Regions from separate parts of the Ensifer sp. Root1252 genome, predicted to be linked through region 4. Evidence: riboswitches for the same ligand, from Rfam matches in the RefSeq annotation. Region 4 holds a riboswitch; each other region holds the start of a gene.
The links. Region 4 has a riboswitch for cobalamin ahead of cobU (bifunctional adenosylcobinamide kinase/adenosylcobinamide-phosphate guanylyltransferase). Riboswitches for the same ligand answer to the same signal wherever they lie in the genome.

Region 1 (5,264 bases), on a different contig from region 4:
CGTCGAGAACAACACCGACGTCAATCCGGGGCTTGCCATCCTGACGGGCGGCAGCGGCGGCGGCATCAGTGCCGACGCATTGTTCTCGCTTGCACAGCTGAGAGCCGGCGGCCGGTAAAAAGCGTCGTCAGTCTGCCCGCAACACCTTGTCAGGGTTCATGATGCCCGCCGGGTCGAACGCGTGCTTGATGCGGCGCATCAACTCGATTTCGATCTCGGGGCGGACCTCGGCGAGCTCGTCGCGCTTCAACTGCCCGATGCCGTGTTCGGCCGAGATCGAGCCGTTGTACTTCAGCACGATGCCATGAACGATGGCGTTCATTTCCCGCCAACGGTCGAGGAATGCCTGTTTGTCGGCGCCGAGGGGCTGCGAGATGTTGTAGTGAATGTTGCCATCGCCCATATGGCCGAATGAGCAGATGCGTGCGCCCGGCATCGCCTGCATGACGGCCGTATCGGCCTCCTTCATGAAGGCGGGGATGCTCGATACGGGGACGGAAACGTCGTGCTTGATCGAGCCGCCTTCCGGCTTCTGCGCTGGCGACATGCTTTCGCGCATGTGCCACAGCGCCTTGCGCTGTTCTTCGCTGGTCGCAATCACTGCGTTCTCGACCAGGTCGGCGACGATGCCCTGCTCCAGCAGTTCGTGCACCATGCGTTCGGCACTCTCGGCGGAATCGGAGGTGGAAATGTCGATGAGTACATACCACGGGTGAACGGTTTCCATCGGGTCGCGCACGCCTGGAATATGCTTTGTCGTGAACTCGACGCCGAGGCGCGGCATCAGTTCGAAGCCGGTGAGCGCAGTGCCGCAGAGGCTCGAGGCCTTGTCGAAGAGGGCCAGCGCATGTTCGACGCTGCCGACGCCGGCAAAGGCCACCTGATGGCCAAGGGGCTTCGGAAACATCCTGAGCACCGCGCCGGTGATCACGCCGAGCGTACCTTCGGCGCCGATGAACAGGTCGCGCAGGTCGTAGCCGGTATTGTCTTTCTTCAGCCGGCGCAGCCCGTCCCAGATCTCGCCGGTCGGCAGAACCACTTCGAGGCCGAGGCAAAGCTGGCGCATGTTGCCATAGGCTAACACTGCGGTGCCGCCGGCATTGGTCGAGAGGTTGCCGCCGATGCGGGCCGAGCCTTCCGACCCGAGCGACAGCGGAAACAGTCGATCGTTATCATCGGCCGCCTTCTGGATATCGGCAAGGATGCAGCCGGCGTCGGCAACGATGACATTGCCGACGGGGTCGATGTCGCGAATCCGGTTCAGCCTCTGCAGCGACAGGACGATATCGGCCTTGCCCTCGCGCGGGATCTGACCCGCCACATGGCCGGTGTTACCGCCTTGCGGAACGATTGCCGTTCGGGTCGCGCTTGCAAGCTTCATGATGCGCGACACCTCCTCGACCGAACCGGGGCGAAGCACCATCGGGGTGGTGCCATTGTAGAGCCCGCGGGATTCGATGAGGTAGGGCGCGAGGTCCGCCGGGTTCGTCAAGGCATTGGCGCTGCCGACGATGTCGATGAAGGAGGCGATCAGTTCGGGAGAGGGGAGCGTCGTCGTCATGGCCCTGCCTTCGCAAATGCGCCCGACGGCGCTACTGCATAATTCCTTAAATCGGAATCGAATTAAGGACAAAATTATGCAGCGGGTTTAGAGCGTTACAGCGTCCTTTGCGCGTCATATTTGACGCACGGCGCTGTAAAAGTGCCTGTCGGTCAGTCTCTGGGGGCGGCAGCACGCTGCAGCCGGTCGAGGATCGCCTCTCCCAACCCTTCCGAAGGGATGGGGCCGAAGGCGATGGTTGCGGAGCCGCTGGCATCCGCCCTCTTCATATAGTCGAAAAGATTGGCAGCTGCCTCGCGCAGGCTGCCTGCCGGGCTGAGGTCGAGTACGATCGCGGCGTGCTCTTCGCCGGGGAGCGACGCATTGCCGAACCGGATCAGCGCTTCTCCCGGACGCACGTCGGCGGCGTCGAGCCGGACAGCTGCGCCCGGCGCGTAGTGCGAGGCGAGCATGCCCGGGGCCTCGATAGTCGCTCCGGCGCTCTGCGGCCTCGAGACGGTAAGGCCGGTCAGCCTTTCGATTTCGAAGACGTCGAGACCGCCCGGACGCAGCAGGCGCAGCGCGCCGTCCTCGACCTTGATGATCGTCGATTCAAGCCCGATCTCCGCAGAGCCGGCGTCGAGAATGAGCTTGAGGCGCGGCCCGAGATCGGCTTCCACATGGGCAGCGCTTGTGGGACTGATCTTGCCCGACGTATTGGCGCTCGGTGCGGCGAGCGGGCGGCCGAAGCGGGCAATCACCCGACGTGAAAAGCCATCAGGCATGCGGATGCCGAGCGTGTCGAGGCCGGCCGAGGCAAGCGCGTGCACGGTGCTTGTTGTGCGCTGGGGCAGGATCAACGTCAGCGGGCCGGGCCAGAACGCTTCGGCCAGGCGCCGCGACAACGAATCGAATGTCACATGGGCTTCAGCCATCGCCATGTCTGACACATGCGATATCAGTGGGTTGAAGCGTGGACGCCCCTTCATCTCATAAATACGGCTGATCGCATCGGGATTGGTGGCGTCCGCTGCCAGGCCGTAGACCGTCTCGGTCGGAATCGCGACGGGCTCGCCTTCGGCAAGCACCGCACAGGCACGCTCGATCGCCCGTTCCGGCTCGGTCCGTGTATCGATGATTTCGGCCATGTCGCTTCCGTTTCCCTTTCCGAGGCTTCCTTAAAGGAGCCACGGTGAAAACAGAACGATTTTCTTCAGGCAACCGGGTCTGCGCTTCAGAGGCTGCGAATGATGCGCTTCAATGCCTCGTCGCGCGCGCCGAGCATCAGCACGTTCTTGAGCGCGACTTTCGGGTCGTCGGTACGAAAGAGCAGCCCGTTGTCGCGAACGCTGCGATTGATGGTCATCTGCCCCTCTGGCGCATCGGGCTCGATGGCAACGGCGAAGTACATTCGGGAATAGCCGGTCTGGATGCGTTCGAAGAAGTGTTTCTCGTCGCCGAGGTCACAGAAGAAGTTGGCGAAATAGAACGACCAGGTGACGTCCTTGGACGGGGCGAGATGTGTTCTCGCCGCCGTGACATGGCAATAGCCGAGATGCGGCCGACCGGTGAGCGTGCGGTGGAAGATCATCTTGGGAAACTGGATCGAGGTATGGAAGCCGTTCATCCGCTTGTGCGTCGTTTCGCCGGCGGTCGTCAGCTTGTGGGCGGTGCGCTCGGCAACCTCGTCATAGCTCAGATAACGCCGCTCGCGCTGCGACCATTGACGCCTTTCTATGCGGCCGGTGCGCAGGAACTCGGTGTGGACCGCTGTCTTCGGAGCGATCGTTGGCAGCTTCTCGGCTGCGGCGTCGTAGTATTTGAGCTTTGCCATGAACTTCAATGCGCTGTTTGCCGGTTCGGCCGGTTTCTCCGTCAGGCGACGCTAATGCATTATGGTTAATGGAAGATTTCACTCGCGTCGGTGGGCCTTGCCCCGCGTCACGGGAAGACATGTCGCAAAATGGCGAAGGATCCGCGCTTTCTCGCAAGCCTTGCCGGAAAAAGCGACAATTGCTCAATCCTTGAGCTATCCTATTGTTTACAATGAAAAATGATCAATCACAGGGCGTTTGGTGCGCTTGATGTGCTGTGTCGTCTTTCTGGAATCGGATGTCGTTAATCGGCAGCTACGACGATGGCTTCCGCGATTAGATATGCCTACTCAAGGTGCTGTCTTTTAGGGAAGGCGGAGAATTGGGAAGCCGGTCAAAACCCGGCGCTGCCCCCGCAACGGTGGTGGAGCGAAAGCCACGGCACAAAGCCACTGGACGGTTCCGTCCGGGAAGGCGCCGGGCTGGTCCTTGCGGACGGCTCCTGAGCCCGGAAACCAGCCTTGACGCGAACAGACCGTAACGGGTTGCGGCGGGCAGCCGGATCGGAGCCGTCATCGCACAGGCAATGCGCCCGTGCGGGTTCCAGTCCTGCCTCTCCGAAACGCGAACGAGGACAGGACATGGACATCAAGGGCGATATGCTCCGCAAGCTGAAGGGTCGACGCGACGGCTACAGCCTCGACCGGGCCTTCTACATCGACCCCGACTACTACAGGCAGGATCTCGAAAGCATCTGGTACAAGGACTGGTTGTTCATCGGCCACGACTGCGAGATCCCGCGTGCCGGTAACTATTTCACCGTCCAGGTCGGCGATTATCCTGTCATTATCGTTCGCGACCGACAGGGCACGATCCGCGCCCTGCACAATTCCTGCCGTCATCGCGGTTCTCGCGTCTGCGCGCAGCACAAGGGCTCTTCGGCCAAGCTCGTCTGTCCCTATCACCAATGGACCTATGAGCTCGACGGCGCGCTGCTCTTTGCCCGCCAGATGGGCGAGGATTTCGACAAGGCGGCCCACGGCCTGAAGCCGATCCACTGCGAGACCGTCGGCGGTTACATCTTCATCAACCTGTCCGAGCAGCCGATGGATTTCGGCCCGTTCCGCGACATGGTCGCGCCCTATCTTGCGCCGCACCGCCTGGGTGAAACCAAGGTCGCCTTCGAAAGCACGATCATCGAAAAGGGCAACTGGAAACTCGTCTGGGAAAACAACCGGGAGTGCTACCATTGTGCCGCCAACCACCCCGAACTTTGCCGCACCTATCCCGAAGCGCCGACGGCGACCGGTGTGCAGGGCGCCAAGGATGATCCCGTCATTGCCGCGCATTGGGCGAAATGCGAAGCAGCCGGACTGCCGAGCGAGTTCCGGATGTCCGAGACCGGCCAGTTCCGCTCGGCGCGCATGCCGTTGATCGACGACGCCGAGAGCTACACCATGTCCGGCGCCCGCGCCGTGCGGCGGCAACTGTCGGCAGACGTTAGCCAGAAGCATATCGGCACGCTCCTGCTCTTCCATTATCCCTCGACCTGGAACCATGTGCTGGCCGACCACGCCATCACCTTCCGCGTCCTGCCGCTCGGCCCGGAGCTGACGCAGGTGACGACCAAGTGGCTGGTCAACAAGGACGCGGTTGAAGGCGTCGACTACAATCTCGAGCAACTGACGCATGTCTGGACCGAGACCAACGATCAGGACCGCCAGATCGTCGAGGAGAACGCCTTTGGTATTCGCTCGCCGGCCTACCAGTCAGGCCCCTATTCGCCCGAACACGAAGGCGGCGTGATGCAGTTCGTCGAGTGGTATTGCAAGTTCATGGAACAGCGCCTGCAGGGCGAGGCTGCTCCGCTTTCCCGGGTCGCCTGACATGCAGATGGCATCCTCGTTCCA
Region 2 (5,264 bases), 170 kb from region 4:
TCGGCCTTTCCAGTGAAGGCGTCGCCCTGCCGCTGCCCTCGCCGGCCGGCCGCACCGCCTTGCTGGCCATCAACGTCAATATGTCGGCCGCGGAGTGGTCGATCTATCGGCGCAACCACTTGCGCGACTTCCAGCTCGCCGCCAACCTGTTTCATGCCGGCATGCTTGAAAACGCCGCCATGACAGGGGGGCTGAACACGCGCGATACGCGCCTCACAGGTCGCGAAACCGAGGTTCTCACCTGGTCGGCGGCCGGCAAGAGCTATTGGGAAATTGCCACCATTCTCGGCATTTCCGAACGCACCGTGCGTTTCTTCATGACCAATGCCCGCCGAAAGCTCAATGTTGTCTCCAACACGCAGGCCGTGGCCCAGGCCGTTCGCCATGCACTGATCCCGACGGTTTGACCCACCCTCAAGACGCTCCTCCTTCGCTCATCTGAAAACCCGTCTATATTTAGTGGGAAAAAACGGTTTCCGGAACTGTCGGTAGTGACAGTTTCGCCCCTGCCTGAGGACTGACAGCATCACGCCATCCCCCAAAACAAGGATGGAGAAGAAGATGATCAGGATCCTCAACGGCAGGACACGCGGACAGCACCCACAGTCCATCGACGAGATGTTCAAGCTGCGCAAGCGCGTCTTCCACGATTTCCTGAAATGGGACGTGCAGACCGATGGGGAATGGGAGATCGACAATTACGACAAGTCGAATCCGCTCTATATTCTGTCCTATTCGCCGGAGACGGGAAAACTGCGCGGATCGCTGAGATTGCTGCCGACGCTCGGCCCCAACATGCTGGACGATACGTTCCCGATCCTGCTTGGCGACAACCCTGAGATCCGCAGCGCCTCGATCTGGGAATCGAGCCGCTTCTGCATCGACCCGGAGATTTCTCAGGACCGCGCCTCCAACCAGGTGACCGTCGCCGCCGCAGAACTGATGTGCGGTGTCGGCGAACTCGGGCTGGCCTCCGGCATCAGCCATATCGTCACGGTGACCGATGTCTTCCTCGAGCGGATGTTCCGCCGCATGGGTTGCCCCGGCGAGCGCATCGCTGACCCGCACCGGATCGGCTCGGTCTATGCCGTAGCGGTCGCCTGGGAAGTGACGCCGTCGCTGCTCAGCGCCATGAAGGCCGTAGCGGCGATCGAAGGCACGGTTCTTGAACGGCCGATGTCGCTGGAGACGGCACGCGCCGCCTGATCTCTAACGCTCCTTCCGTTCCTCCCACCGGACGGAGCTGTTAACGCAATGCGAGGCTTGTCGTTGCACCGGCGGCGACAAGCCTTATGATAGGGCTGAAACAGGAAGTGCCGACAGCGACCGAACCCGGACAACAAGGGTGGCGCCGTGCGGTTGCAGGAATGGACGTTCGCCCGTGTTCCGGAACATGAAAACCCTAGCCGCGGCGACCTTGCCGCTGCTTCTGGTTCTTGCCGATCAGGCGCTGGCCTCCAGCGTGTGCGACCGCCTGAACACTCGGCTCGCCGAACTGCCCGCCGCCATCGAAACTACGGCCGATACCCGCGATTATGCGAGCGCGATTTCCCGACAGAACATCGAATTGCGCCGGGCGCGCAACGATCGCCGACGCGCCGGCTGCGGCACAGGCAGCGTCGTCGTCTTCAACGGCGGCGACCCGGATATCTGCACAGACATCAACAGTCTGATCGCCGAGATGGAAGACAATCTGCGCATCCTCAAATCGGAGCGCCAGCAGCTGATGTCAGGCGATGGAGACGATACGCGCCGGCGCATCCTCGCCGCCCTCGAGATCAACGGTTGCTATGGTGGCAGCGAGGAATTTGCGACCGCCGACCCGGACGAGCCGGAAACGTACCGCAACATCCTGCGCGATCTGCCGCCGGACGAAAGCTACGGACCAATGCTGCGGGACGGCGAAATGGGCACCTACCCGCCGGAAAGCGGCGTCTATTCCGGCACGCTTCGCACCATGTGCGTGCGCACTTGCGATGGCGCCTTCTTCCCGATCTCGTCCGAGGCAAGCCCTGTGGACTTCGCCCGCGACGAGCAGGCCTGCCGCGCCCGCTGCCCGGGTGCCGAAACAGAACTATTTTTCCACGACCTGGCGACCGAGGAGAGCGACCAGATGGTCTCCGCCTCGACGGGACGCCCCTATAAAGAACTGCCAAACGCCTTTGCCTATCGGACGCGCGGCGTCGGCAAGCCGGGCATTTGCGGTTGCCAGATTCCAAAGATCGCGACGACGCCCAAGGCTTCCAGTGGCAACACTGGCAACAGCGAATCGTCGATCATCGTCATCGAGGGCAAGAAGGAAGCGGCCGCCCCTACCGCCAAGGCGGCTGCGGAGGAGCGCCCCTACGATCCCGCCAAGAGCAAGGTGCGGGTCATCGGGCCGACGTTCCTTCCCCAGGAGGAAACGTCGATCGACCTTCGCCATCCGAAGGGTCCGGGCTACCAGCCGGTTCAGAGCAACTGATCGCAGCGTCTGCCTTTCGGCAGGTTCCCCAGCCTTCCTCGAACACCAGCTCCTCCAGCGGCAGCCGCTGGCGCCAGCCCTTAACCGCAAGTTCCGGCTCCTGGTAAAGGCGATCGACATATCCGAGGCAAAGCCAGGCGACGATCACGACATGATCGGGAATGCCGAGGATCGCCTTGATCTCATTTTCATGAAAGATACTGACCCAGCCGACACCAACGCCTTCGGCGCGCGCCGCAAGCCAGAGGTTCTGCACGGCACAGACGGTGGAATAGAGATCCATCTGCGGGTTATGGGTGCGCCCGAGAACGACCGCTCCACCGCGCGTGCGGTCGCAGGTGACGCAGATGCTCAAGGGTGCCTTGCGGATCCCCTCCAGCTTCAGGGAGCGGTATTTCGCTTGGCGGTCGCCATCGAACATCAATGCCGCTTCGTCGTTGGCGCGGGAAAAGGCCTGCCATACCCGCTCGCGGGTTTCGGCCTGCCGGACCACGACGAAATTCCACGGTTGCATGAAACCCACCGATGGCGCCCGGTGCGCAGCATTGAGCAGGCGCATCACCACATCGTCAGGCAAGGGTTCGGCCAGGAACTGATCCCGCACGTCCCGGCGCGTTTCGATGGCTCGATAGACGGCTTCGCGCTCGTCGGATGAAAAGGCCTCTGCAGCCGCAAGGCCGCCATTAGCGTCAGTCCGCATCGTTCGATCCCCAACAATGCACAACCTTCCGCCGTCCGCGCGGATATCGGTCTATCTTGCCAGGCCGGTCTTCTGACTTCGGATCAACCGGCCGCCTCACCTTCCCAGATCACATGAAGATCCAGTGGCAAGATCTTGAGCAAGCACAAAATCCCTAGAGGCAGTCGTCCCCGTCACAGCGTTGGGCACGTTCCGGAATAACACCGGATTCCCGATTCTCCCGCGTTGCGGGCACCTGACGGCGTCATAAGGGCACAGCCCACAGGGAATGACAAGCAAGTCCGGCGTCGCTTGCCGGTCACTCCACAGGGCCTCGCGACAGCGTCAGATGTCAGAGCGGCGCGACCGGATGCGGCGAGCCGTCATAGCCGCCCCACACCGACTGGTCGAAGCAGATGACCGACCCCGTCATCAGGCCGGACTCATCCGACGAGAGATAGGCGCAGGCACGCGCGACTTCCTTGGGGTCGACAAGCCGACCGAAGGGTTGGCTGGCGGCCGCCTTTTCGAGCCAGTCGTCTGCCGCCCCATGAAATTCGCGCTGGATGCGGTCTTCCCCTTCGGACGCCATCCAGCCGATATTGAGGCCATTGACGCGAATGCGGTTGCGCAGCAGCGCATAGGAGGTGTTCTTGGTCAGCGTCTCCAGCGCCCCCTTCGACGAGCAATAGGCGGCGATAAACGGCTGACCGGCCATCGCCGACATCGAGCCAATATTGACGATGGTGCCCTGCGTGCCCTCCCGCCGCATCAGCTTTACCGCTTCCTGCATCAGGAAGAACGGTGCGCGCACATTGACAGCGAACATCCGGTCGAACAGTTCGGGGCTGGTGTCCAGGATGGTGCCGCGATCGGTGATCGCCGCCGCATTGACCAGCGCATCGACGCGCCCGAATGTGGCGTCGCAGGCGCTGACGACCTTGCGCGCGTCCTCGACCTTTTCGAGGTCTGCCTCGACATAAAGTACCTGCGCGCCGGTTGCCTTGCGGATCTGCTCGGCCTTCGCTTCGCCCTTGGCAACGTTGCGTCCACAGATGACGACACCTTTAGCCCCACGTTCCGCAAACAGGTTGGCGATCGTTGCGCCCAGCCCCTGCGTCCCGCCGGTGACGATGGCGATCTTGCCGTCGAGACGGCCATATTGCTCGGTCATGAAAGTCCTCCCAGAATTGAAAGTGAGATGAAAACAGGGCGACCGGCCCCCGCCGCAGAACGCCGGGGACCGGAAAGATCGATTCTGCCGTTCAGCTCAGCTTGCGCTGTGCCTGCTCGCCAAGCGCGCTTCTGAAATCCGCATCGCTCCACCTGCCTGCCAGCGCCTCATGCATCAGTTGCGCCTGGGTCTTCGGCGCGAGACCGCCCAGCGGCGGATCGCGATCGAGATTGGTCGGGAAGGAATAGCCCTCGGCACAGGACGCAATCGCATTGGCCGCCTCATCGGCCGAAAGCGTGCCGGATGCCACGAGTGCGGTCAGCGCCGGGTAGAGGGCTGCACTCATCCTGGCGCGATCGACGGTCTCCATCGCCCTCCCGAAGGCCGAGGAGACCTGGAGCAGGTTGGCGACGCGCTTGATATCAGTCGAATGATTGCTGCCGGCCGCATGGAAGAGAGCCGGGTTGAAGAAGACGACATCGCCCTTTTCCAACGGCAGCTGCACGTGATGCTGGTCGAAATAGGCCCGGAACTCCGGACGTTTCAACGCGAGATAGCCGGGCACGTAGGTCTGGCTATAGGGAAGGAAAAGCGTTGGACCGCTCTCGATCGGCATGTCGCAATGGGCAACGGCACCTTGCAACGTCAGCACCGGCGACAGCCTGTGCACATGAACAGGATACTGCTCGATGACATCAGAGGTCTGGAATCCCAGATGATAGTCGCGATGGGCCGCCTGCGACGCGCCGCCGGGATTGACGCGATTGACCTGCGCCGTCAGCTGGTAGTTCGGACCAAGCCAGGCTTCGCTGACGAGCGCGATGATGGCGTTGGCGTAATAGGCGGCAAAGTTCTCAGGGCTTTTCAGGCAGTGTTTTTCGAGCGAATTCCAGATCCTGTCGTTAGCGCCGGGCTTGGCAAAGTGGTCGCCGCCGCCACTGTTGGTG
Region 3 (5,264 bases), on a different contig from region 4:
CCTTGTCGTCCTCGATACGGTTCCAGTTGATGGCGCGCACGGCTTGCGAGCCCTTGGGCGCCTTGGTCTTCAGTTGGATGTTCATCTTGTTCCCCGGAGTATCAAAGCGCGCAGGAAACGCAGCCCTGCACTTCCGTGCCGGACAGCGCCATCTGACGAAGGCGGATGTAGTAGATCGTCTTGATGCCCTTCTTCCAGGCATGGATCTGCGCGCGGTTGATGTCGCGGGTCGTTGCCGTGTCCTTGAAGAACAAGGTCAGCGAAAGCCCCTGGTCGACATGCTGGGTCGCAGCCGCATAGGTGTCGATGATCTTCTCCGGACCGATCTCATAGGCATCCTGGTAGTAGTCGAGATTGTCGTTGGTCATGAAGGCCGCGGGATAATAGACGCGGCCGATCTTGCCTTCCTTGCGGATCTCGATCTTCGAGACGATCGGGTGGATCGAGGAGGTCGAATGGTTGATATAGGAGATTGAGCCGGTCGGCGGCACCGCCTGCAGGTTCTGGTTGTAGAGGCCGGATGTCATCACCGCCTGCTTGAGTTCCAGCCAGTCTTCCTGCGTCGGGATATCGATGCCTGCGGTTTCGAACAGTTCGCGCACCCGCTCGGTCGCCGGCTTCCATTCCTGTTCGGTGTACTTGTCGAAATAGTCGCCCGAGGCGTATTTCGAGTTCTCGAAGCCCTTGAAGCTCGACCCGCGTTCGACGGCGATGCGGTTGGAGGCGCGGATGGCGTGGTAGGTCACCGTGTAGAAGTAGATGTTGGTGAAATCGACGCCTTCGTCCGAACCGTAATAGACCCGTTCGCGGGCGAGATAGCCGTGCAGGTTCATCTGGCCGAGGCCGATCGCATGGCTGTCGTCATTGCCCTTCTCGACGGAGGGAACCGAGGCGATATGGCTCATGTCGGAGACCGCGGTCAGCGCCCGGATCGATGTCTCGATCGTCTTGCCGAAATCGGACGAATCCATCGCGGCGGCGATATTCAGCGAGCCGAGATTGCAGGAGATGTCCTTGCCCAGGTGCTTGTAGGACAGGTCGTCATTGTACTCGCTGGCTTCGCTGACCTGGAGGATTTCTGAGCAGAGGTTGCTCATGGTGATGCGGCCGGCGATCGGGTTGGCGCGGTTCACCGTGTCTTCGAACATGATGTAGGGATAGCCCGACTCGAACTGGATTTCGGCCAGCACCTGGAAGAACTCGCGCGCCTTGATCTTCTTCTTGCGGATCCGGCTGTCGGCGACCATTTCCCGATATTTTTCCGTGACCGAGATGTCGGTGAAGGCAACGCCGTAGACGCGCTCCACGTCATAGGGCGAGAACAGGTACATGTCCTCGTTGTTCTTGGCGAGTTCGAAGGTGATGTCGGGAACGACGACGCCCAGCGACAGCGTCTTGATACGGATCTTCTCGTCGGCGTTCTCCCGCTTGGTGTCGAGGAAACGCATGATGTCGGGGTGGTGGGCGTTGAGATAGACGGCGCCGGCACCCTGGCGGGCGCCAAGCTGGTTGGCGTAGGAGAACGAATCCTCCAGCAGCTTCATCACGGGAATGATGCCGGACGACTGGTTTTCGATCTGCTTGATCGGGGCGCCGGCCTCGCGGATGTTGGTAAGCGACAGCGCCACGCCGCCGCCGCGCTTCGACAATTGTAGCGCCGAATTAATGCCGCGCGCGATCGATTCCATGTTGTCCTCGACCCTCAGCAGAAAGCAGGAGACGAGCTCGCCGCGCTGCTTTTTGCCGGCGTTGAGGAAGGTCGGGGTCGCCGGTTGGAAGCGACCGGAGATGATCTCGTCGACCATGTCGCGCGCCAGCGCCTCGTCGTCGCGCGCCAGCGTCAGCGCCACCATGCAGACCCGGTCCTCGTAGCGCTCGAGGTAGCGCTTCCCGTCGAAGGTCTTCAGCGTGTAGCTGGTGTAATATTTGAAGGCGCCGAGAAAGGTCGGGAAACGGAACTTCTTGTCATAGGCGTGATCGAACAGGTCGCGCACGAAGTTGAACGAATACTGGTCGAGAACCTCCTGCTCGTAGTAGCCCTCGGTGACGAGGTAATCGAGTTTTTCGCGCAGGTTATGGAAGAACACGGTGTTCTGGTTGACGTGCTGCAGGAAGTACTGCTTTGCCGCCAACCGGTCCTTGTCGAGCTGGATCCGGCCGTCCTCGTCATAGAGGTTCAGCATGGCGTTCAGCGCGTGGTAATCGAGCGCCGATTCCGTCGCCTTCAAGGGGCGTTCGAGTGTTGAGACGTCCAAAATCGTTCCATCCCGTTTTTGACATTGGCGACGTCCTCATCGGTTCCCAACAGTTCGAACCGGTAGAGATAGGGCACCTGGCACTTGGCCGAGATCACGTCGCCGGCGATCCCGTAGGTCGCGCCGAAATTGCTGTTGCCCGCGGCAATCACGCCGCGGATGTGGGAGCGGTTGTCCGCATCGTTGAGAAAGCGGATCACCTGTTTGGGCACGGCGCCCCGGCCGTCGTCGCCGCAATAGGTCGGGACGACGAGCACATAGGGTTCGTGCACGTCGAGCGGCGCGTCGGCCGCGCTGACGGGAATGCGTCTGGCGCGCAGGCCGAGCTTGCCGACGAAGCGATGGGTGTTTTCCGAGCGGGTGGAAAAATAGACGATCAGCCCCATCGCGCCGTACCTCGGCTTCAGGACAGTGCGCTGATCTTGTCGGGGCGGAAGCCTGCCCAGTGCTCCGGACCGGCGATGACGACGGGAACCTGCATGTAGCCAAGGCCCTTGACCGTCTCGAACGCGTCCTGGTCGACCGAAATGTCGATCACCTCGTAATTGACGCCCTGGCGGTCGAGCGCGCGATAGGTTGCGGTGCACTGGACGCAGGCGGGCTTGCTGTAGACGGTGACGTTCATTTCTTCCTCGTTTGGTCGGCTGGATCTGGGCATGAAAAGGCATGCGGATACGCACAAGCGATCCGGCGAAATGCAGGACTGGCAGGATGACCGCTTGCTCGGGTCGAGAAGACCCGGGCGCGGTTGTTCGTCAGATTCGCGGCTTCCCGCGCCTCTTCATTGGCGAATGATAGGAATTCGATGACGCGGACATGACTTCACCCCGAAGTTGAAGACGGCGCTTCCGGGGAGACGTCGAGACGATCAGGCAGGTTTCATCCTGCCCCATGCACACCTCTGACCTCTCCGGACACCCCGCCCGTGGACGTTTATCGATCGAGGCAGGTCTCCTGGCTCACGGGTCGGTGCTTCTGTCCGGACCTTCCCGAAGCATCATGCTTCAGTGGCCGAATGCTGGACAGTTGCTCGCCGTTTACAGTTGCGGGGGCAGCCACGGCTTAGCCAAGCGAAATCGCTACGACGGCACCGTATTCCCATCTTCGCTCCCAATCCTTGCGAATCGGGAGAACCTCGAACACTAGATATAGTATATGTCGGGAAAATTGCGTCAATAGGTTCCATGTCGAAGCCACCTGGGAGGCGGACAATATTTTTTCGGGTGTGGATAGCGGGGAGTAAACGACAAGTGTCGGCGAAGCCTGTGGATGGAGAGCCGTCATTGACAGCTCTGCTGAAATCCTCAAGCCGCGAAGGCGGGAACAGGACGATTGTCCCCGTCGACTGCCACCATGATGAAGGCGCCATGGGCAGTCAGGGTCTGTTTCGCTCCCGTCAAATCCTCTGACCACAATTCGACATCGACCGTCGTCGAGCTCCGTCCGGTGCGCACAATCCTGGCGACAAGCTCGATGATCGAGCCAACGGTGATCCGGTGCTTGAAATCGATGCGCTGGCAGGAGGCGAGCACTGTCGTCTTGCGGCTCGCCCGTGTCGCCGCGCCGAAGGCGGCCTTGGTCATCTGCGCCAGCGCGTCGCCGCCAAACATGGCGCCGAAGCTGTTGGCCTGATCCGGAAAGACGATATCGACCATGCGCACGGCATCGTCTTTTGGCGCTCCGATCGCATCGGTGTCGAGAGAAGGCAACGACCAGCCGGCGCCCTTGCCCTCCGGCATCGCGACCATGGTGAACTGGCCGCGGGCGCACAGATCGCGGGTGCCGGCCGTCAGATCTTCCGCGATCATATCGACTTCGACGACCATCGAACGCCGCCCGACCCGGATCGGGCGGCCGCTGCAGCTGACGATATGGCCGATGTGGGCGGGGCCGCGGAAGTCGACGCGATCGCAGGAGGCGGTGACGAAGGGAACGCGGCCGTGGCGCGTGGCGACGATGAAGGCGGTCCGGTCCATGAGTGCGAGGCCCGCACGGCCGAAGAGCGTGCCGTGGTGATTGGTGTCGCCGGGAAAGACGATGTCGATCAAGGTGGCGGGCGCCGGGGTTTCCCCCGGCGCCTTCTCGATATTGCTATCGTCCGTCATGCGTTTGCGGCCTCTTGCCGGCCGGCAGTGAAGGATTGGCGCAGCGTTTGCGCCGCCGCGACCATGTTGACGAGCGCCGGGCGAACTTCCTCCCACCGCCTTGTTTTCAGCCCACAATCCGGATTGACCCAGATCTGCGCCGGCGTCAGACCGTCGGTCGCCTGTTCGATCAGATGCACCATCTCGTTGACAGTGGGTACCCGCGGCGAGTGGATGTCGTAGACGCCGGGGCCGATCTCGTTCGGATAGGCCTGATCGATAAAGGCGCCGAGCAGCTCCATCTTCGAGCGCGAGGTTTCGATGGAGATGACATCGGCATCCATTGCCGCAATCGCCGCCATGATGTCGTTGAACTCCGAGTAGCACATGTGGGTGTGGATCTGGGTTTCGTCACCGACGCCGGAGGCGCTGATGCGGAAGCACTCGACCGCCCAGTCGAGATAGGCCTTTCGATCGGCCTGTCTCAGTGGCAGTCCCTCGCGCAGCGCCGGTTCGTCGATCTGGATCACGGCGATACCGGCCGTTTCCAGGTCGGTGACTTCGTCGCGCAGCGCCAGTGCGATCTGCCGGCATACGATCGACCGGGGCAGGTCGTCGCGCACGAACGACCATTGCAGCATCGTCACCGGGCCGGTGAGCATGCCCTTCATCGGCTTGTCCGTCAGCGACTGCGCATAGGTTGCCCAATCGACCGTCATCGGGTTCGGGCGCGAGACATCGCCGAAGATGATCGGCGGGCGTACGTAGCGCGAGCCGTAGCTCTGCACCCAACCGCTCTGAGTGAACCCATAGCCGGAGAGCTGCTCGCCGAAATACTGCACCATGTCGTTGCGCTCGAATTCGCCGTGCACCAGCACCTCGATGCCGATTTCCTCCTGCCAGCGCACGGCCTTCTCCGTCTCCT
Region 4 (5,264 bases):
CATCGCCACCTTTGCGCCGGATGGGCCGAACCGCTGCAGCGGTTTGCCGGTGATGCGCTACGACCCGGCGGCGCTTGCCGAAGTAATCGGGCCGTCCTTCCGGCTGGTCGAAGCGATCAGGCACCAGCATAAGACGCCATGGAATTCAGTGCAGGCTTTTCAGTTCAGCGCGCTGCAGCGGGTACGGTAGCGGTAGCATGGGCGAGCGCAAGGGGCTAGCGGACCTGCGAGAACGTCAACGCCCTGTCGCCGTGGTACCATATGAATTCGTTTTCCTTGCCGCTAAGTCCTCCGGGATTTCGCAGCACCATTCCGCAGAGGTTCGTTGTCTTGAGCCACAGGAAGCAAACCTCGTCCCTGTCAAACTTGACCTCGACATCGGTCATGCGACCAGCGCCGATGGAAGCCCAGCCTCCTGTCAGAGTGGCCACGCCCCCGGTTGAAATGACAGCCTCATGTTCCTCGCCCGAGTCCAGCATGCGTCCATGCAGCCGATGCCCCAGGAATAGTGAGCGGGCTTCGTCGGCTTCCAGTCTGTTCCTGCCTACGAAGTCGGCGTTCATCAAGGTCTCAGGCACGCCGGCCAGGCGCAGTCCCCGGTAGAAGAGCTCGCTATCCGCCAGCTTTGCCAGATCCATGGGCGGGCTGGTCGAGATGGTGGCGGCAGTGCCACCGCGTGCGAGGCGAAGCGCGTTGAAACGAGTGATCGCTGCCTGCGCTTCCGTGTTCCGGCCGAGGTGCGCGTAAGCGGAGGCGAGAAGAAGGAAAGAACCGTCATCCTGAGGATTGAGTTCGATGCTGCGCTTCACCGCAGCCACCGACGCCTCGAAATCCTCCAGGCTGAACTGCGTCAGTCCAAGAACGTAAATGAAGAAGGACGGAGAGTGCGGATCGAGGCGCATGGCCGTACGGATATAGGGCAGGGCCTCCGCTGGGCGGCCGGCGGAGGTCAGCACGAAGGCCGTCAGCGCGTAGCTCCAGGAATCGCCGGGTTCGAGCGCGATCGCTTCCTTGAGTTCGGCGAGCGCATCGGCATGCTGCCAGGCCGCTTCGGACAGGAGAGCGGCCGCCTGATAGGCGAGCGCTGTTTTGTGTTTCTGCGCGGTCCTTAGAAATTGTAGCGCCTTGGCTCTAGCTTCGATCCGCGAGATATCAAGCCGATAATGCCAACGCCACAGGTAGACGCGCGCGTAGACCATGGCGGCGGCGGCATAGGCTCGTCCATAGGCAGGATCGAGCGCAATCGCCTGCTCGAAAAAAGGCACTGCCTTTGCAAAATCTTCGGGGGTCGTGCGCCGGTGATGCTCCCAGCCGCGCAGGAACGCATCGAAGGCCGCCGGGACCGTCGTTTCCTTGCGTCCGAAGGCCATCTGCTCGTCAGGATTCAACCGAAGCGCAAGCGCGTCGGCAATGCCGCGCATCACTTCGTCCTGCAGCGCAAAGACATCGGAAAGTGAACCGTCGAACTTGCCGGCCCAAACGTGGCCGCCGCTGAGAGAATCTATGAGCTGAGCATTGATCCGTAGCTGTTCTCCGGCACGCTGCACACTGCCTTCGAGGACGTATCGGACACCGAGTTCCTTGGACACCTGCCTGGGTGTCACCGCCCTGCCCTTGTAGGTGAAGGTCGAGTTACGCGCGATAACGAACAAGCCGGATACCTGAGCCAGCTCGGTGACAAGGCCATCGGTCATGCCATCGGCGAAATACTCCTGCCTGGGATCGTCGCTCACGTTGGCAAACGGAAGCACCGCGATCGACGGCTTGTCCGGCGCGGTCAGGTTCGGTGGTTGTATCTGGACCGTTTCCACAGGCGACTCCCAGGGCCGCCACCAGGCCACGCCGGCAGCAGCGCCGAGCACGACAGCAGACGTAACGAGTGCCGCCCAGCGCTTCGCGTGGCGCCCAGCGACCTTTACGCTGCCGGGGCGGGCTTCGTTCAGCCCCAGCCGGTAAGTCCGCACCGGCTTTTCGATATGCTTCAGGCGTTGTTCGCCGAGAAAGACGAAGCCGACATCGAGGTGCTTCTCGACCTGGTCGTAGGCGGTGCCGGAGATGATGATCCCACCCGGTTCGGCGAGGCTCTGCAGGCGCTCGGCAATGATCACTCCATCGCCGTGAATGTCGTCGCCTTCAACGATGACGTCGCCAAGATTGATGCCGATGCGGAATTCCAGTCGACCCTGATCGGAGCCGCGGCTTTCGGATTTCGCGCGCTGAACCTCCACCGCACAACGGACCGCCTCGACGACACTCTGGAACTCGACCAATAACCCGTCGCCCATGGTCTTGATCAACCGCCCGCGATGTGCGGCAATCCTTTGTTCGAACAGGCCGTGCAGATCGGCCTGAAAGCGGGCACACGTACCCTCTTCGTCGGCTTGGGTGAGCAGTCCATAGCCGGAAACGTCGGCAATCATCACGGCGGTGAGCCTGCGTTCCATCTGCCTTCCGGATAATCGAAACGACTTTCGGCTACTCTATCGCAATATCTGACGTTGCTAAAATAAAGTTCAGTTGCCGTGGAGCGTCCGCTCCGACGTCGACTACAGCGCCGCGCGTCTTACTGGACGCGCAAAGGTCGCTGTAACACTTTGAATTGCTGCATGTTTTTATCCTTAGGTCGAATACCATCTAAGGATAAAAACATGCAGGAGTGGCCTTTGCGGCCTGCTGCCGGCAAATTGTCGCGCGCCGCATCTCGACGGGTGGCGTGTCGCACGCGTCGATTGACTTTGCGGCGCCCGCTTCCTAATCATCTGACGTTGGATGGTTTCCCCGGATCGTGGCGATGCGGGGGAATAATTGGGAATGTGACGGATGGACCCAAATCGGGCATCCTTATCGCAGCCGACCCCGCGACTGTAGAACGGTCAGGGTTCGCCATCGGGCTGATAGCCGGCTTCCTTTCGATTGCATGGGGCAATCGAAGGCGGTTTGGAATTCAGCCGGAAAAGCCACTGGCGTGGCTTCGTGATCAGCCGGGTTGGACGCCTCTTCTTCTACGAATCGTCCGCCTTTCACGAAACCAGAAAACGCCGGGAAGGTGAGGCGGGCCGTTCGGGCCCAAGCATCGGTCTTCGCGTGATCACGCGGGGCGCGATGTGGTGGGCTCGTGACGCCGTGAGCCAGGAGACCTGCCGTCCGACAGGGGCATTCCGCCCGAAGGGAAGCCCGCTTCCCACGCCATCACGGAGGTTGTCTTGGCTCATCGATCGTTTCCCGAACGCGCCGTCGGCGCGGTGAAATCCTGTTGCCGCTCGAATTCGCGACCAAGCGCGTGAGGCTGCAACGCACATGAGCATTTCCCATGCCGGGCCGGTTCTGGTCCTCGGCGGTGCCCGTTCCGGCAAATCCAGCTTTTCCGAAAGGCTCGTCGAAGCCTCCGGGCTCGGCATGCACTATGTCGCGACCGGCCGTGCCTGGGACGACGAGATGCGCGAGCGCATCGACCATCACCGGGCAAGGCGCGGCGAAGGCTGGACGACGCATGAAGAGCCGCTCGACCTCGTTTCGCTGCTGACGCGCATCGATGACGAGAACCGCGTGGTGCTCGTCGACTGCCTGACGCTGTGGGTCACCAACCTGATGATGGAAGGGCGCGACATGGCGGCAGAGTTCGCGGCCCTTGCCGCTTTCCTGCCGGAGGCGCGGGCGCGCCTCATCCTTGTTTCCAACGAAGTCGGCCTCGGCATCGTGCCCGAGAACCGCATGGTCCGCGATTTCCGCGACCATGCCGGCCGGCTTCACCAGATCGTTGCGGAGAAATCCGCGGAAGTTTACTTTGTCGCGGCCGGATTGCCGCTGAAAATGAAGGGTTGATCCATGACCACTGCCAGAGCCAACCAGGGCAAGATCCCGGCGACCGTCATCACCGGCTTCCTCGGTGCCGGCAAGACGACGATGATCCGCAATCTGCTGCAGAACGCCGATGGCAAGCGCATTGCGCTCATCATCAACGAGTTCGGCGATCTCGGCGTCGACGGCGACGTGCTGAAGGGCTGCGGCGCAGAAGCCTGCTCGGAAGACGATATCATTGAGCTTACCAATGGCTGCATCTGCTGCACGGTTGCCGATGATTTCATCCCGACCATGACCAAGCTGCTCGAGCGCGAAAATCGTCCTGACCATATCATCATTGAAACCTCGGGCCTCGCTTTGCCGCAGCCGCTGATCGCCGCCTTCAACTGGCCTGATATCCGCAGCGAAGTCACCGTCGATGGCGTCGTCACCGTGGTCGACAGTGCCGCCGTTGCCGCCGGCCGTTTTGCCGACGACCATGACAAGGTCGATGCGTTGCGTGTCGAGGACGACAATCTCGACCACGAAAGCCCGATCGAGGAACTGTTCGAGGACCAGTTGACCGCCGCCGACCTGATCGTGCTCAACAAGACCGATCTGATCGACGCCTCCGGCCTCAAGGCCGTGCGCGACGAGGTCGCTTCGCGCACTAACCGCAAGCCAACAATGATCGAGGCGAAGAACGGCGAAGTTGCCGCTGCCATCCTGCTCGGCCTCGGCGTCGGCACGGAAAGCGATATCGCCAACCGCAAGTCTCACCACGAGATGGAACATGAGGCCGGCGAGGAGCACTCTCATGACGAGTTCGACAGCTTCGTCGTCGAGCTCGGCGCGATTGCCGATCCGGCAGGTTTCATCGATCGCCTCAAGGGCGTGATATCAGAGCATGACGTGCTGCGCCTCAAGGGCTTTGCCGACGTGCCCGGCAAGCCGATGCGCCTGCTGATCCAGGCCGTTGGCGCCCGCATCGACCAGTATTACGACCGTGCCTGGGCGGCTGGCGAGAAGCGCGGTACGCGCCTCGTCGTCATCGGCCTGCACGACATGGACGAAGCTGCGGTGCGCGCCGCCATCACCGCACTCGCCTAACTCCTTGAAGCAACGCAATTCCAGGAAAGCCATTTCACGCTTTTCCTGGAATTGCTCGAACGGACAGAAACATGCATCTGCTTCTCGCCCAGAAAGGAACGATCGCCGACGGCAACGAGGCGATCGACCTGGGGCAAACGCCGGCCGACGTGCTTTTCCTGTCGGCCGCCGACACCGAGCTTTCGTCGATCGCGGCGGCCCATGGCCGGCGCGACGGGGAGCTGAGCCTGCGCATCGCCAGCCTGATGAACCTGATGCACCCGATGTCGGTCGACACCTATGTCGAGCGCACGGCAAGGCATGCAAAACTCATCGTGGTCAGGCCGCTCGGTGGCGCCAGCTATTTCCGTTATGTGCTGGAAGCATTGCATGCC

Region 1: another riboswitch for cobalamin. It lies ahead of ASD02_RS00045 (aromatic ring-hydroxylating dioxygenase subunit alpha); the one in region 4 lies ahead of cobU (bifunctional adenosylcobinamide kinase/adenosylcobinamide-phosphate guanylyltransferase).
Region 2: another riboswitch for cobalamin. It lies ahead of bluB (5,6-dimethylbenzimidazole synthase); the one in region 4 lies ahead of cobU (bifunctional adenosylcobinamide kinase/adenosylcobinamide-phosphate guanylyltransferase).
Region 3: another riboswitch for cobalamin. It lies ahead of nrdH (glutaredoxin-like protein NrdH); the one in region 4 lies ahead of cobU (bifunctional adenosylcobinamide kinase/adenosylcobinamide-phosphate guanylyltransferase).

What each region holds. Positions count from the first base shown of each region.
Region 1 covers NZ_LMDT01000001.1:9,405-14,668, reverse strand. The annotation lists gene ASD02_RS00065 (DUF1217 domain-containing protein) at 1-118, shown strand, start outside; gene ASD02_RS00060 (FAD-binding oxidoreductase) at 128-1,561, opposite strand; gene ASD02_RS00055 (L-threonylcarbamoyladenylate synthase) at 1,714-2,688, opposite strand; gene ASD02_RS00050 (DUF6656 family protein) at 2,775-3,374, opposite strand; cobalamin riboswitch at 3,691-3,893, shown strand; gene ASD02_RS00045 (aromatic ring-hydroxylating dioxygenase subunit alpha) at 3,996-5,240, shown strand; gene ASD02_RS00040 (hybrid-cluster NAD(P)-dependent oxidoreductase) at 5,242-5,264, shown strand, end outside.
Region 2 covers NZ_LMDT01000012.1:691,528-696,791, reverse strand. The annotation lists gene ASD02_RS15935 (LuxR family transcriptional regulator) at 1-407, shown strand, start outside; gene ASD02_RS15930 (acyl-homoserine-lactone synthase) at 562-1,206, shown strand; gene ASD02_RS15925 (DUF2865 domain-containing protein) at 1,394-2,464, shown strand; gene bluB (5,6-dimethylbenzimidazole synthase) at 2,373-3,164, opposite strand; cobalamin riboswitch at 3,209-3,418, opposite strand; gene ASD02_RS15915 (SDR family oxidoreductase) at 3,496-4,317, opposite strand; gene ASD02_RS15910 (phytanoyl-CoA dioxygenase family protein) at 4,409-5,264, opposite strand, start outside.
Region 3 covers NZ_LMDT01000002.1:69,556-74,819, reverse strand. The annotation lists gene nrdF (class 1b ribonucleoside-diphosphate reductase subunit beta) at 1-85, opposite strand, end outside; gene nrdE (class 1b ribonucleoside-diphosphate reductase subunit alpha) at 102-2,255, opposite strand; gene nrdI (class Ib ribonucleoside-diphosphate reductase assembly flavoprotein NrdI) at 2,225-2,641, opposite strand; gene nrdH (glutaredoxin-like protein NrdH) at 2,659-2,880, opposite strand; cobalamin riboswitch at 3,182-3,408, opposite strand; gene ASD02_RS04830 (hotdog domain-containing protein) at 3,560-4,360, opposite strand; gene metE (5-methyltetrahydropteroyltriglutamate--homocysteine S-methyltransferase) at 4,357-5,264, opposite strand, start outside.
Region 4 covers NZ_LMDT01000012.1:524,424-529,687, forward strand. The annotation lists gene ASD02_RS15120 (class I SAM-dependent methyltransferase) at 1-190, shown strand, start outside; gene ASD02_RS15125 (adenylate/guanylate cyclase domain-containing protein) at 216-2,444, opposite strand; cobalamin riboswitch at 2,754-3,160, shown strand; gene cobU (bifunctional adenosylcobinamide kinase/adenosylcobinamide-phosphate guanylyltransferase) at 3,298-3,822, shown strand; gene cobW (cobalamin biosynthesis protein CobW) at 3,826-4,890, shown strand; gene cobN (cobaltochelatase subunit CobN) at 4,962-5,264, shown strand, end outside.